Regions from separate parts of the Bacillus mesophilum genome, predicted to be linked through region 2. Evidence: riboswitches for the same ligand, from Rfam matches in the RefSeq annotation. Region 2 holds a riboswitch; each other region holds the start of a gene.
The links. Region 2 has a riboswitch for preQ1 ahead of F7732_RS15555 (VUT family protein). Riboswitches for the same ligand answer to the same signal wherever they lie in the genome.
Positions count from the first base shown of each region.

Region 1: another riboswitch for preQ1. It lies ahead of F7732_RS14060 (QueT transporter family protein); the one in region 2 lies ahead of F7732_RS15555 (VUT family protein).
Region 3: another riboswitch for preQ1. It lies ahead of queF (preQ(1) synthase); the one in region 2 lies ahead of F7732_RS15555 (VUT family protein).

Region 1 covers NZ_WBOT01000004.1:191,597-194,879, reverse strand. Annotated here, with positions in the region: gene F7732_RS14070 (hypothetical protein) at 51-281, opposite strand; gene F7732_RS14065 (hypothetical protein) at 560-886, shown strand; PreQ1 riboswitch class I at 1,183-1,227, shown strand; gene F7732_RS14060 (QueT transporter family protein) at 1,237-1,722, shown strand; gene F7732_RS14055 (TerC family protein) at 1,791-2,567, opposite strand; gene F7732_RS14050 (glycosyltransferase) at 2,850-3,283, opposite strand, start outside.
Region 2 covers NZ_WBOT01000005.1:28,263-31,545, forward strand. Annotated here, with positions in the region: gene F7732_RS15545 (vWA domain-containing protein) at 1-123, opposite strand, end outside; gene F7732_RS15550 (macro domain-containing protein) at 201-1,199, opposite strand; gene F7732_RS15555 (VUT family protein) at 1,310-1,846, opposite strand; PreQ1 riboswitch class I at 1,988-2,034, opposite strand; gene F7732_RS15560 (C40 family peptidase) at 2,095-2,730, opposite strand; gene F7732_RS15565 (diguanylate cyclase) at 2,816-3,283, shown strand, end outside.
Region 3 covers NZ_WBOT01000004.1:297,860-301,142, reverse strand. Annotated here, with positions in the region: gene F7732_RS14605 (hypothetical protein) at 53-1,186, opposite strand; gene queF (preQ(1) synthase) at 1,521-2,018, opposite strand; PreQ1 riboswitch class I at 2,114-2,160, opposite strand; partial or broken gene F7732_RS14595 (peroxiredoxin-like family protein) at 2,405-2,836, shown strand; gene F7732_RS14590 (hypothetical protein) at 3,149-3,283, opposite strand, start outside.

The DNA of each region.
Region 1 (3,283 bases), on a different contig from region 2:
TTTGAATAAAAAAAAAGCTTGGTATCATGCCAAACTTTTTCAGAGCCCTATTATAGAATTTCTTTTTTGGTTTTTATTTCATCCAACTTTAATTGTATTTCCAGCTCTTGCCTCATTTTTTCCGTTTCCAGCATGAAGTTTTCATGTTTTAGCTTTTCCAGTTCCAATTGGTCTTTTACAACTTTATGCTTTAGCTTTGTTTGTTTTTGGAAGTGGTCTGCCAAAATCGCAATAATCGGAATTGAAAACACCATTATGACAGCAATGGTACCTGTCGTCATCATTTCTCCACCTCATTTTTTATCCTTCTTTACCATATGATAACAAAAATAATGTAAGAAGTGCGTTATTAAGTAGAATTTCTTCAAAATAAAAAAACAGCTATTCTTTTCATGCAGATCTATATTACATGCTGTATAATACGAACATACCTATTAATCAAACATTTGATTAGTCTTTCACTCTGCAAATATTAGGTCATTTTGGTGAAATCTTTTTATTTACTAACATAAAAAATATTGTTATGATAAGAACACTTTTTAGAGAGGGAGGATTAAAGATGAATCAACATAAAAAAATCATATCCATTGGTTTACTGTTCATCTTTTTGTCTTATCTTCTCATTGGCTTTCCAAACAATATGGCACAGTCCTTCACTGGAGCTGACGATGTCCTAACAGTTGGATCCATTGGTATACATGACCATGCTGGAGAAAAGGATGAAGTGAAAAAAGTACCGTCGCTTTTATTTGATTCTGCAGCGATTATTGTACTCATGACAACTGCGGCAGCAGCTATATGTCTGCATTTCTCAAAGAATACGAGAATAAAGATATTTATGACACCATATTTTTATCAGGCAAATTCAATTTCTGTTACTCCTTGATTTTAATAAAGCATTTAATAAAAATTCGAGGAGGAATTATGATGTTATTTCGTTTTCTAATGATTGGATTATTTTCACTTACAGCAGGAAGCATCTTTGCTTACCAAGGCTATGAAGTGGTCCATGTGTTATTTGACTATATGAAACGCCACTAATTGATACACCGCAGGCATATGCCTGCGGTTTTTAATTTGGTTCATTTCCCTTTTTCATGGTTACATTACCTGATCTCTCCTGCAATTGAATTCTTTTCTTATTGACTTGCCTATATCCATAGACTATCATTTGTAAGTATGTCTGACGTGGTTCGAGAACCTCCCACGATAAAAAACTAAGGAGAGAGAAATAAAATGAATAGTAAAAACCTTGTCCTTAACGGCATTATTGCTGCCCTTTATATTGCTGTTACCATGCTTATTCAGCCATTCGGCTTTACAGCTGTTCAGTTCCGTGTATCGGAGTTGTTTAACCACCTGATTGTCTTTAATAAAAAATACCTTTACGGCATCGTATTAGGCGTATTTTTAACCAATTTATTGTTTTCTCCAATGAAAGGCTATGACCTTATTTTTGGTACCGGTCATTCCTTATTATCTTTGCTGATTACAATATTTATTTGTAAATATGTTAAAAATATTTGGGCACGATTAGCAATTAACACGATTGTCTTTACGCTGATGATGTGGCTGATTGCATTAGAACTGAAACTGGCGTTTGGATTGCCATTTTTAGAAACGTACTACACAACAGCTGCCGGGGAATTTATTGTTTTATTGGCAGGAATTCCAGTTATGTATGCTTTAAATAAGCGTATTAATTTGGCTAAAGCATTATAATCAAACACTAAAAAAGAAGCTTGTGCCCATATGTTGGGAGGCAAGCTTCTTTTTATGGTCAAATACGATTAATGTTTCACTTCACCACTTTGCACAGCTTTATCTTTTGAAAGGAACCATCCGCCTGCTGCGATAAGAATTAAGACGATGTAGAAGATTGATTTCCATTCAGTGGACTTTGCAAATGCTTCTGGAAGGAATGCCAATGCTGGATGTGACATTGTATAAACAAGCAGCTTAACCCCCACCCAGCCGACAATCATAAAGGCAGCAATTTCAAGCCCTGGTCTTCTTTCAAGAAGTCCGACAAAGAAGTTGGCTGCAAAACGCATTATAACAAGTCCAATTAGTCCTCCAGCAAATATAACTAAAAACTTTCCTCCATCAAGTCCGCCGATATTCGGCAGTCCTGAATCTGGGAGTGCTACTGCTAATGCAACTGCTGCTAAGATGGAGTCAACTGCAAATGCGATATCTGCCAGCTCTACTTTAAATACAGTCATCCAAAAACCAGATTTTTTCTTGGGACGCTCTGTCCCCGAATCCTCTGCTTTTTTCACTACAAGCTTTCGGTATATGTGATTAAGCGCGATGAATAATAAATAGATCGCACCGATTGCCTGAACCTGCCACACATCTACCAGGAATGAAATTGCAAATAAGGAACCAAATCGGAAAACAAATGCTCCCGCCAACCCGTAAAACAAGGCTCTCCTTCTCTCTTCTTCTGGTAAATGCTTTACCATGATCGCAAGAACGAGCGCATTATCAGCTGCCAACAGTCCTTCTAGTGCAATCAGAACTAATAACACCCATCCATACTCTAATAATAATGATAATTCCATTTCTTTTTCCTCCTTTAATCGTATTATTCCATATGCTCGGCCGTCCTATATGTAAAATGGCAATAAAAAAACCTTTACCATTTTGGTAAAGGTCAACAAAAATAATAAAGACCTCTACCGTGAATAGGTAAAGGTCTTGCTAACAGTGTTCACACTGCCAACAAAGCCGAGAGCGAAAAGCTCCGAAATGACGACTTTGCTGTTAAAGCTACTCCCCTTTAGGGATATCCGAACATATTTAATTATATTCTTATCATATTAAGGATCGTACTTTTTGTCAACCTAATTTTTCTCAGCCAAATAGTCAGCGAGTTTTTGCATATGAATCAGACTTTCATCAGCAGCTGTAATTTCTGCTTCCCAATCTCGAATGATTCTAGCTGAAATATAATTTTCCATATGTTCTAAATGAATGTGCAGCATATTTTTAAGGGTCTTTTCCTGCCAGCTGGGGTTGGCTTCACTTAGAACTGCAGCCAATTCGTTCGCATTTTCATACCACTTTTTCCGTTCTTGAGCAATCGTCTCCTTCTCACCATTCTTTGCTGCCTTTGTCATTTTTCCAGCCAGTAAAATATGATCCTTTAAGAGAGCGGTTACTTCTGCCGTTCCTTTTTTACCCAGGTAAGGTGATAGTGATACACCAATATCCTCCTGGTTTTTCAGCAATCTATTTAGGACAGCATCACGATCATCCAAGTTCTCCATTTCGCTTA
Region 2 (3,283 bases):
TCCTTCAGCTTTTTTCTGCTTTTTCAGCATAGAATTATAGCCGCCAATCGTGTCTGCCTCGAGCCCGGCCATTGATCCGCTTTTGTCTAAAATAAATACTACTTCAGTTACTTTGTTTTTCATGTTTAATACCCTCCTTATCTATAATGGAAGGATATCAAGTTTTCAAAAAACATTGGTCGCTTCAAAAGCGACATTTTCTAAGCTCCAAGCAATGGCTGATCAAACCGAAATAATGCTTCATTGATTTCATGGATATCATACTTCTGCTGAGTAATAAAGAATTTTACGATCACATCAAATTTACTGCTGTGCGACAATGTATAGCCTGCCGCTGACAGCAGTTCATTTGTTTCATCTTCATCCAGCTCCAGAGCGATCGCAAAGGCGATAGCAGTTTTCTTTTTCGGATTATAGCTCTCTTCCTTGCGAATTTTTGAAAACAGACGGCGATCTATATTCGCTCTTTTATAAGCCTCCACATCGCTCATTTCTCTTTCGTCAATGAGGCGAAGCAGGCGTGCCGAAAACGATTCATCGAGTTCATCCATTAATTTCATTAAACTGCTTTCTTCAATATCTTCACTTTTCTTAACATATTCATGCTCTCTAAGTTGTTCCGTTACAAAACGTGCCTCTCTGCCCCGACCATATAAAGCACTGGCTTCCTCCACATAGTGCTCATCAATATATTCCTGAATGGAATGAAATAGCTTCTGGCTCAGACCAAACGTTTGCTGATCAAAAACAACTAAATAAACATGCATTTCATGCTGCATTAAAAAGGTGCTGATGGCCGAAATGGCAATTTGCAGAGCCTCTTCTTTAGGAAATCCGTATATTCCTGTTGAAATCAGTGGAAATGCAATGGACTCACATTGATATGTATGTGCCAGTTCTAATGAATGCTTATAAGAATTCCGCAGCAAATTTGCTTCCTGCTGTGTACCGCCCTTCCAAATGGGACCAGGTGTATGGATAATATATTTGGAAGGCAGCTTAAATCCATCTGTTATCACGGCTTCACCGACTGCACATCCCCCGATTTTGCCGCAAGCTTCTGTTAGCTCCTCAACACCGGCTGCTTGAAATATGGCACCGCAAACTCCTCCGCCCATTTGCAATTTTGTATTGGCGGCATTGACGATGGCATCAACCTTCATGACTGTAAGATCCTGGCGAACGATTTCCAAAGGCATAAATGAAACTCCTTTTTTACTAAAAGCATAGCATCGACTCTGCTGTGCGACAACAGCATAATGCATCCACAAAAAAGGAACCTATTTTGATCAATAGATTCCTCTGAAACTTAAAAAGCCATCTTATTTTCTTTTCCAGTATGAATACGATGAATAATGATCGCTGCAATCATCTGAATAATCGTTTTCGCCAATATTTGACCAACGATCGCTGCCGGCACCGCTTCCCATGGGAGCATGTTTGCACCTAACGGACTTAAGCCGATTACAACAAACACTACTGAATCCAGCAAGCCGCCGACGATGCCGCTATAGAAAACACGCCATGCAAATGGAAGCTTTAAACGCGTATAAATTTCGGTATCAGCTGTTTCCGCAATTAAGAACGAAATAGCAGATGCTACCACAATCATCAATGTATCTCCAAGCAGGAATGACACGATTCCAGACAGGATCAGTGCTGTAAAAATAAATAAGTACGTCTTTGATCTTCCATATTTATTTTGGACAAGATCACGGAAAATAAAGGTTGCTCCAATAAACAGCGTACCCATTGGGATCATAAAAATCCCTACAGCCAATGGTGCAAATTTAGCCGTTACAACATTGGCAATAACAATAGATAATAAATACAATAAAATTCTCATGTATACTCCTCCTGATGCTACAGTTTTATATGATAACCGAACGAAAAAAGACCTCCCATGCGAAGTTAAGAAAACTCCACAAAAGAGGCCTAGACAATCTTTCTATCAAAAAAATAAAAAGCTGTGACCACATGGACACAGCAATCCATAGTTTTTTATAGAGGGTTTAAGCTAGGAACCTCTCCCGATCGGGTTATGCAATTGAGATTAATAATATCGTAAAGGACAGAGATCTGTCAATGACAATTTCAAGAAACAACCTCTTCCTCTAACTGAATCAAAATCTCTTCTTCTAACTCTCCAGCTTTTATTTTTATATGTCCTGCTGAAGAAAAATCTTTAGGCATCAGCCCGTTCAATGGTATAGAAAACGACGCGATCCCCAATGTTTGGTAGGTTTCTGCGATCAGTTTGCTGCAGGTATAATCATTCCTTTTTGAAGTAATATGAAACATTCTGCCTTCAATTACTTCTTCAATCATTGGCCATTCACTAGGGTTCGGGATTCCATGTACTCTTTTGATATAGTCATAGAGCTTTTGATCATCCAATTTGTTTTTCATTTTTAAGGTGCGCAGGGCATATTCCGGCGCAACGTATGGTTCAACATCCTGGCCGTACGTTTTCAGCCGATCCAGCAGTTTGACAACCTTTGGCCCTGTTTCGTGATCATGAAACCATTCATCCTCAAGATTGATGAGAGCTGTTGATTCAAAGAAAAATACCTCACCATCTGGATCAGGACGCAGCACCATCCCCACATGTGACCATTTGCTGTGCTCCAGTTTTTCTACTAACTTGCTCATCTCATATTTTCCGCTGAATAATATTAAATCTCCTGTTTTTAATAATGGCAAAAGCTGATCATACGTTTCTGTTTTCATAATACTCCTCCTAAAATAATATGCTAAAATTTTACACTATCATGTTATAATGATACCAATATTTCATGAAACGGGAGTCTATTCAATGAAACCAGTTTTCAAAAAATATCACTACTTTGTTCTCATCGTCCTTTTTACACTGTTCTTTCCTATTTCAGCTTCTTATGCCAAAGCAAACCCAGTGAACGTGAGCAATGATTTTACGGAAAAGGATATGACCTCCCAAATACTTGTGTATGTTGATTCAAACGATCTGACTCCAGATCAAATCCTCGAAAGGCAGGATCAATTTGTTTCCTTCAGTCAGGCGGATATCGATGGGGATATTGCCGATTTGGATTATTGGATCAAGATCGACATGCAAAATACAAGTGACCGTGCGAAAGACCTGCTGCTCGAAATTAAAAAGCCGCATTTAAGCTTGGTTTCCTTGTATAGTGAAAATAATGACAGCCTTCAAATACAAGAAACGATCGGCTACAGCCTGCCATTTGATGAGAGAATTATAAAACACCGCAATCTCGTTTTTCCGCTTCACCTCGATTCATCTGAA
Region 3 (3,283 bases), on a different contig from region 2:
TATGACAAATAGCCCGGGCTAATTCAATACCCGAGCCATTTTTTACCATCCACTATCTTCTTTTTAATCGCAGCAACTTCACCTTATCATCATGATCGGCCACTGCTTCAATTTGATACTTTTCCGTATTTAAATAGATGGATGTACCTGTTTCGTTTTTCAATGTTTCTCCAAATTGCTTAAATATCTTTTCTGCCTCAGTTAGGGATGTTCTCAAACGTTCTCCAGGGATTTCAGCTGCTGTCACCTTACTGTCTTCAGCATTATAATAATAGGTGATTTCAGGATACATGACATACGGGCCTTCCTCTTTCACGCCTTCCCGCATGTAATATGGTTCAGCCTTTTTTATTTCTTGTATATTGGTGCCAAGCGGGTATGGGCTTCCAACTGGAATGCCTTGCTTTGCTTTTGCCAAGAGATCTGCATTTAGCTCCAAATCTTTAAATGGATAATAAAATGCATTTTTTTCATTTAAACTTTCCAGCCAGAAATCTACTTTTTCTTCATCTGTAATTGTTTCTTGGTCCTGTTCAACTAATTTTAGGGTTTCTTCATTTAATCCCCATGTTGTAAAGTATATGGTATCTGAAGAACTGTCCCGCTTTATTGTCTGAAGATATTTTTGGTTAATGTTTCTGATTGTAATATCATTTAAAGACTCAATTTCTCCATTGCTTATAAGTTTTAATTCTCCATTGTCAATTCCAGCAAACAGAAATTGGCTATGTACCTGATCTATTTGTTCAGCCACAGCAAATATCGTTTTCTTTCCAAGTTTCAAAGGATAAATTTGCTCATCATTCCCTGTTTTAAAAGTTAGTATTTCTTCATCTTTTAAAACATTTTGTTTATAAGCTACCGTTGAATCTTTTTCAGCCAGGTAAAATGCATAATGGCCAGAGTAGAAAACATCCTTTTTTTCAGCATTTTTAGCGTATACGAACACGTTATAATCATAGCTGCCATCTTTAACTTCGAATTTGAACAGAGATTCCTCTTTAAGAGTAACCGTATCCATCTTTTCTTTACCTTCCGCAATTACCGCTGGTTCTGCCTTTTCCTCTATAGCTGCATCTTTTGCTTCTTTCGTTTCAGAAAGTGTCTCCGATTTAATTGACGCGATTGTGTCATACGAACAAGCCGTCAACAATAATAAACAAACCGTTATATAAAATTTTTTCATGATAATCTCCTAATAAAGCATTCATTTTAGTAATCTCATAATTATACATTCACAGAGATTTAACCAATTATCAGTTTAACAAATGGACAATCAATTCACAAACCCATTTATTACAAAGATTACAAAAGAATTATAAATTTGTAGTATTTATAGGTAAAATGAATGTACATTATCCTAAATAACAAAACCATCTCAAAGAGAATACATACTTTTACACAAAGATGAAGCACTTTAGTCATAAAAAAAACCAAACAAATTTAACAGCTAAAAATGATCTGCTTAAATGTTTGGTTGCATTATTGGTTAAAATATGGATCTTCAGCCTCTTTTATGATTAACGATTATCAATGGTCTCAGGATATAGATCATGATTCATTAATCTGAACTCAGCCATTTTTTCGTATTTTGTGCCTGGTTTTCCATAGTTTGTGTAAGGATCAATGGAAATGCCGCCTCTAGGTGTGAACTTGCCCCATACCTCGATATAGCGCGGGTCCATTAGTTCAATTAAGTCATTCATAATGATATTCATGCAGTCTTCATGGAAATCTCCGTGATTGCGGAAGCTGAACAAATACAATTTAAGCGATTTGCTTTCCACCATTTTTTGATCTGGTATATAACTGATATAAATCGTCGCGAAGTCTGGCTGTCCTGTTTTAGGGCATAAACTCGTAAACTCTGGACAATTGAATTTTACAAAATAATCACGGTTTGGATGCTTATTATCAAAGCTTTCTAAGATATCTGGGGAATACTCAAATAGATATTGTGTCCCTTGATTTCCCAGCAGGGTTACCCCTTCTAATTCTTCATCTTTTCTTCCTGTCATGCTAGTGCCTCCTTGGATTGCATTTCATGCTGGAATGAGGGAATTGAATATAAAAAAACCATGCCCTCCATGGACATGGCTGAATGCAATTCATCCGTTCCATAGTTTTTTATAGAGGGTAAGTGCTATGAACCTCTCTCATTTTGCGTGAAACACATATTTTAAAATACCAATATAACTATAAAAAACTTTCTATAGTGTGTCAATTACTTCAAAATATCTAATAATAACGTTATGATAGACTAATCGATTCGAAAGGTGGTATTTTCATGAATTTTCTGCTTGAAAGAACAGATTCTGAAGAAAAGCTCTCTCTAAAAGCATTGATTCAAGGAAAACCAAGTGTTGTGGTGTTTGTACGCCATCTTGGCTGACCTGTCTGCAGGCAGTATCTCACGCAGTTGCGTGAGCATTATGATGAATTTTCAAAGCGCGGCTATCAGCTGATTGTGATTGCACCTTCTAAAGGCAGCTTTATCAACATGTTCTTAGAAGAGTTTGGTCCTTATCCCTTTCCGATTTTAGGAGATCCTGCAAGAGGAGCCTACAAAGGAATGGGACATAAGACAATGCCAAAATGGAAGCTGCTCTCCAAAGCTGCCTTCGGTTTTGTTACCGGAAAAGTGAAAGGATTTGTCCCAGAAGACGAAAAGCAAAAAAAGTTCGTTATGGAGTCAATGAAGACACAAGATGTTTATGTTCAAGGGGGAACTTGGATTTATTCTAGTTCAGGAAAAGTCCTTTGGAACCACATTGACGAATCACCTGAAAATCATGCACCCCTTGCAAAAATAATAGAAATCATGGACAAACAATAATATTTTTGTTGAGAAATGTTTTAACTCTTCCTATCGTGGTAAACAAATAATGCAAGGCCATTACCACTTGCAGAAGGGACTGGTTCACCTTGAAGAACATAACAGCGACTTCAGATTCTAGTGTTGGCATTGCTTTGGATCAAGGAGGGTTTGCAGAGCGCTCGATAGGCACTCTCGTCTTTAACCGATATACTTAAAATCGGACGGCCTCAGTAAACGTACCTTGAATGTCCGTTTTACGGACCAAAAAAGGTGCATTCCCATTCGCGGAATGCACCTTTTTATTTGGACTTTTTAGCTATTGAAAAATTTCTACAAGCTTGCTTTTATTTTTATAAAGTGGTCAATAAACTGTGAAGGATTTTGTTTCACATAAAAAGCATTTACACCGCTCCTGGTATGTAAATAAAGCAGCCCAGTGCCTGCGCTGGTACTTTTATAGGAAAC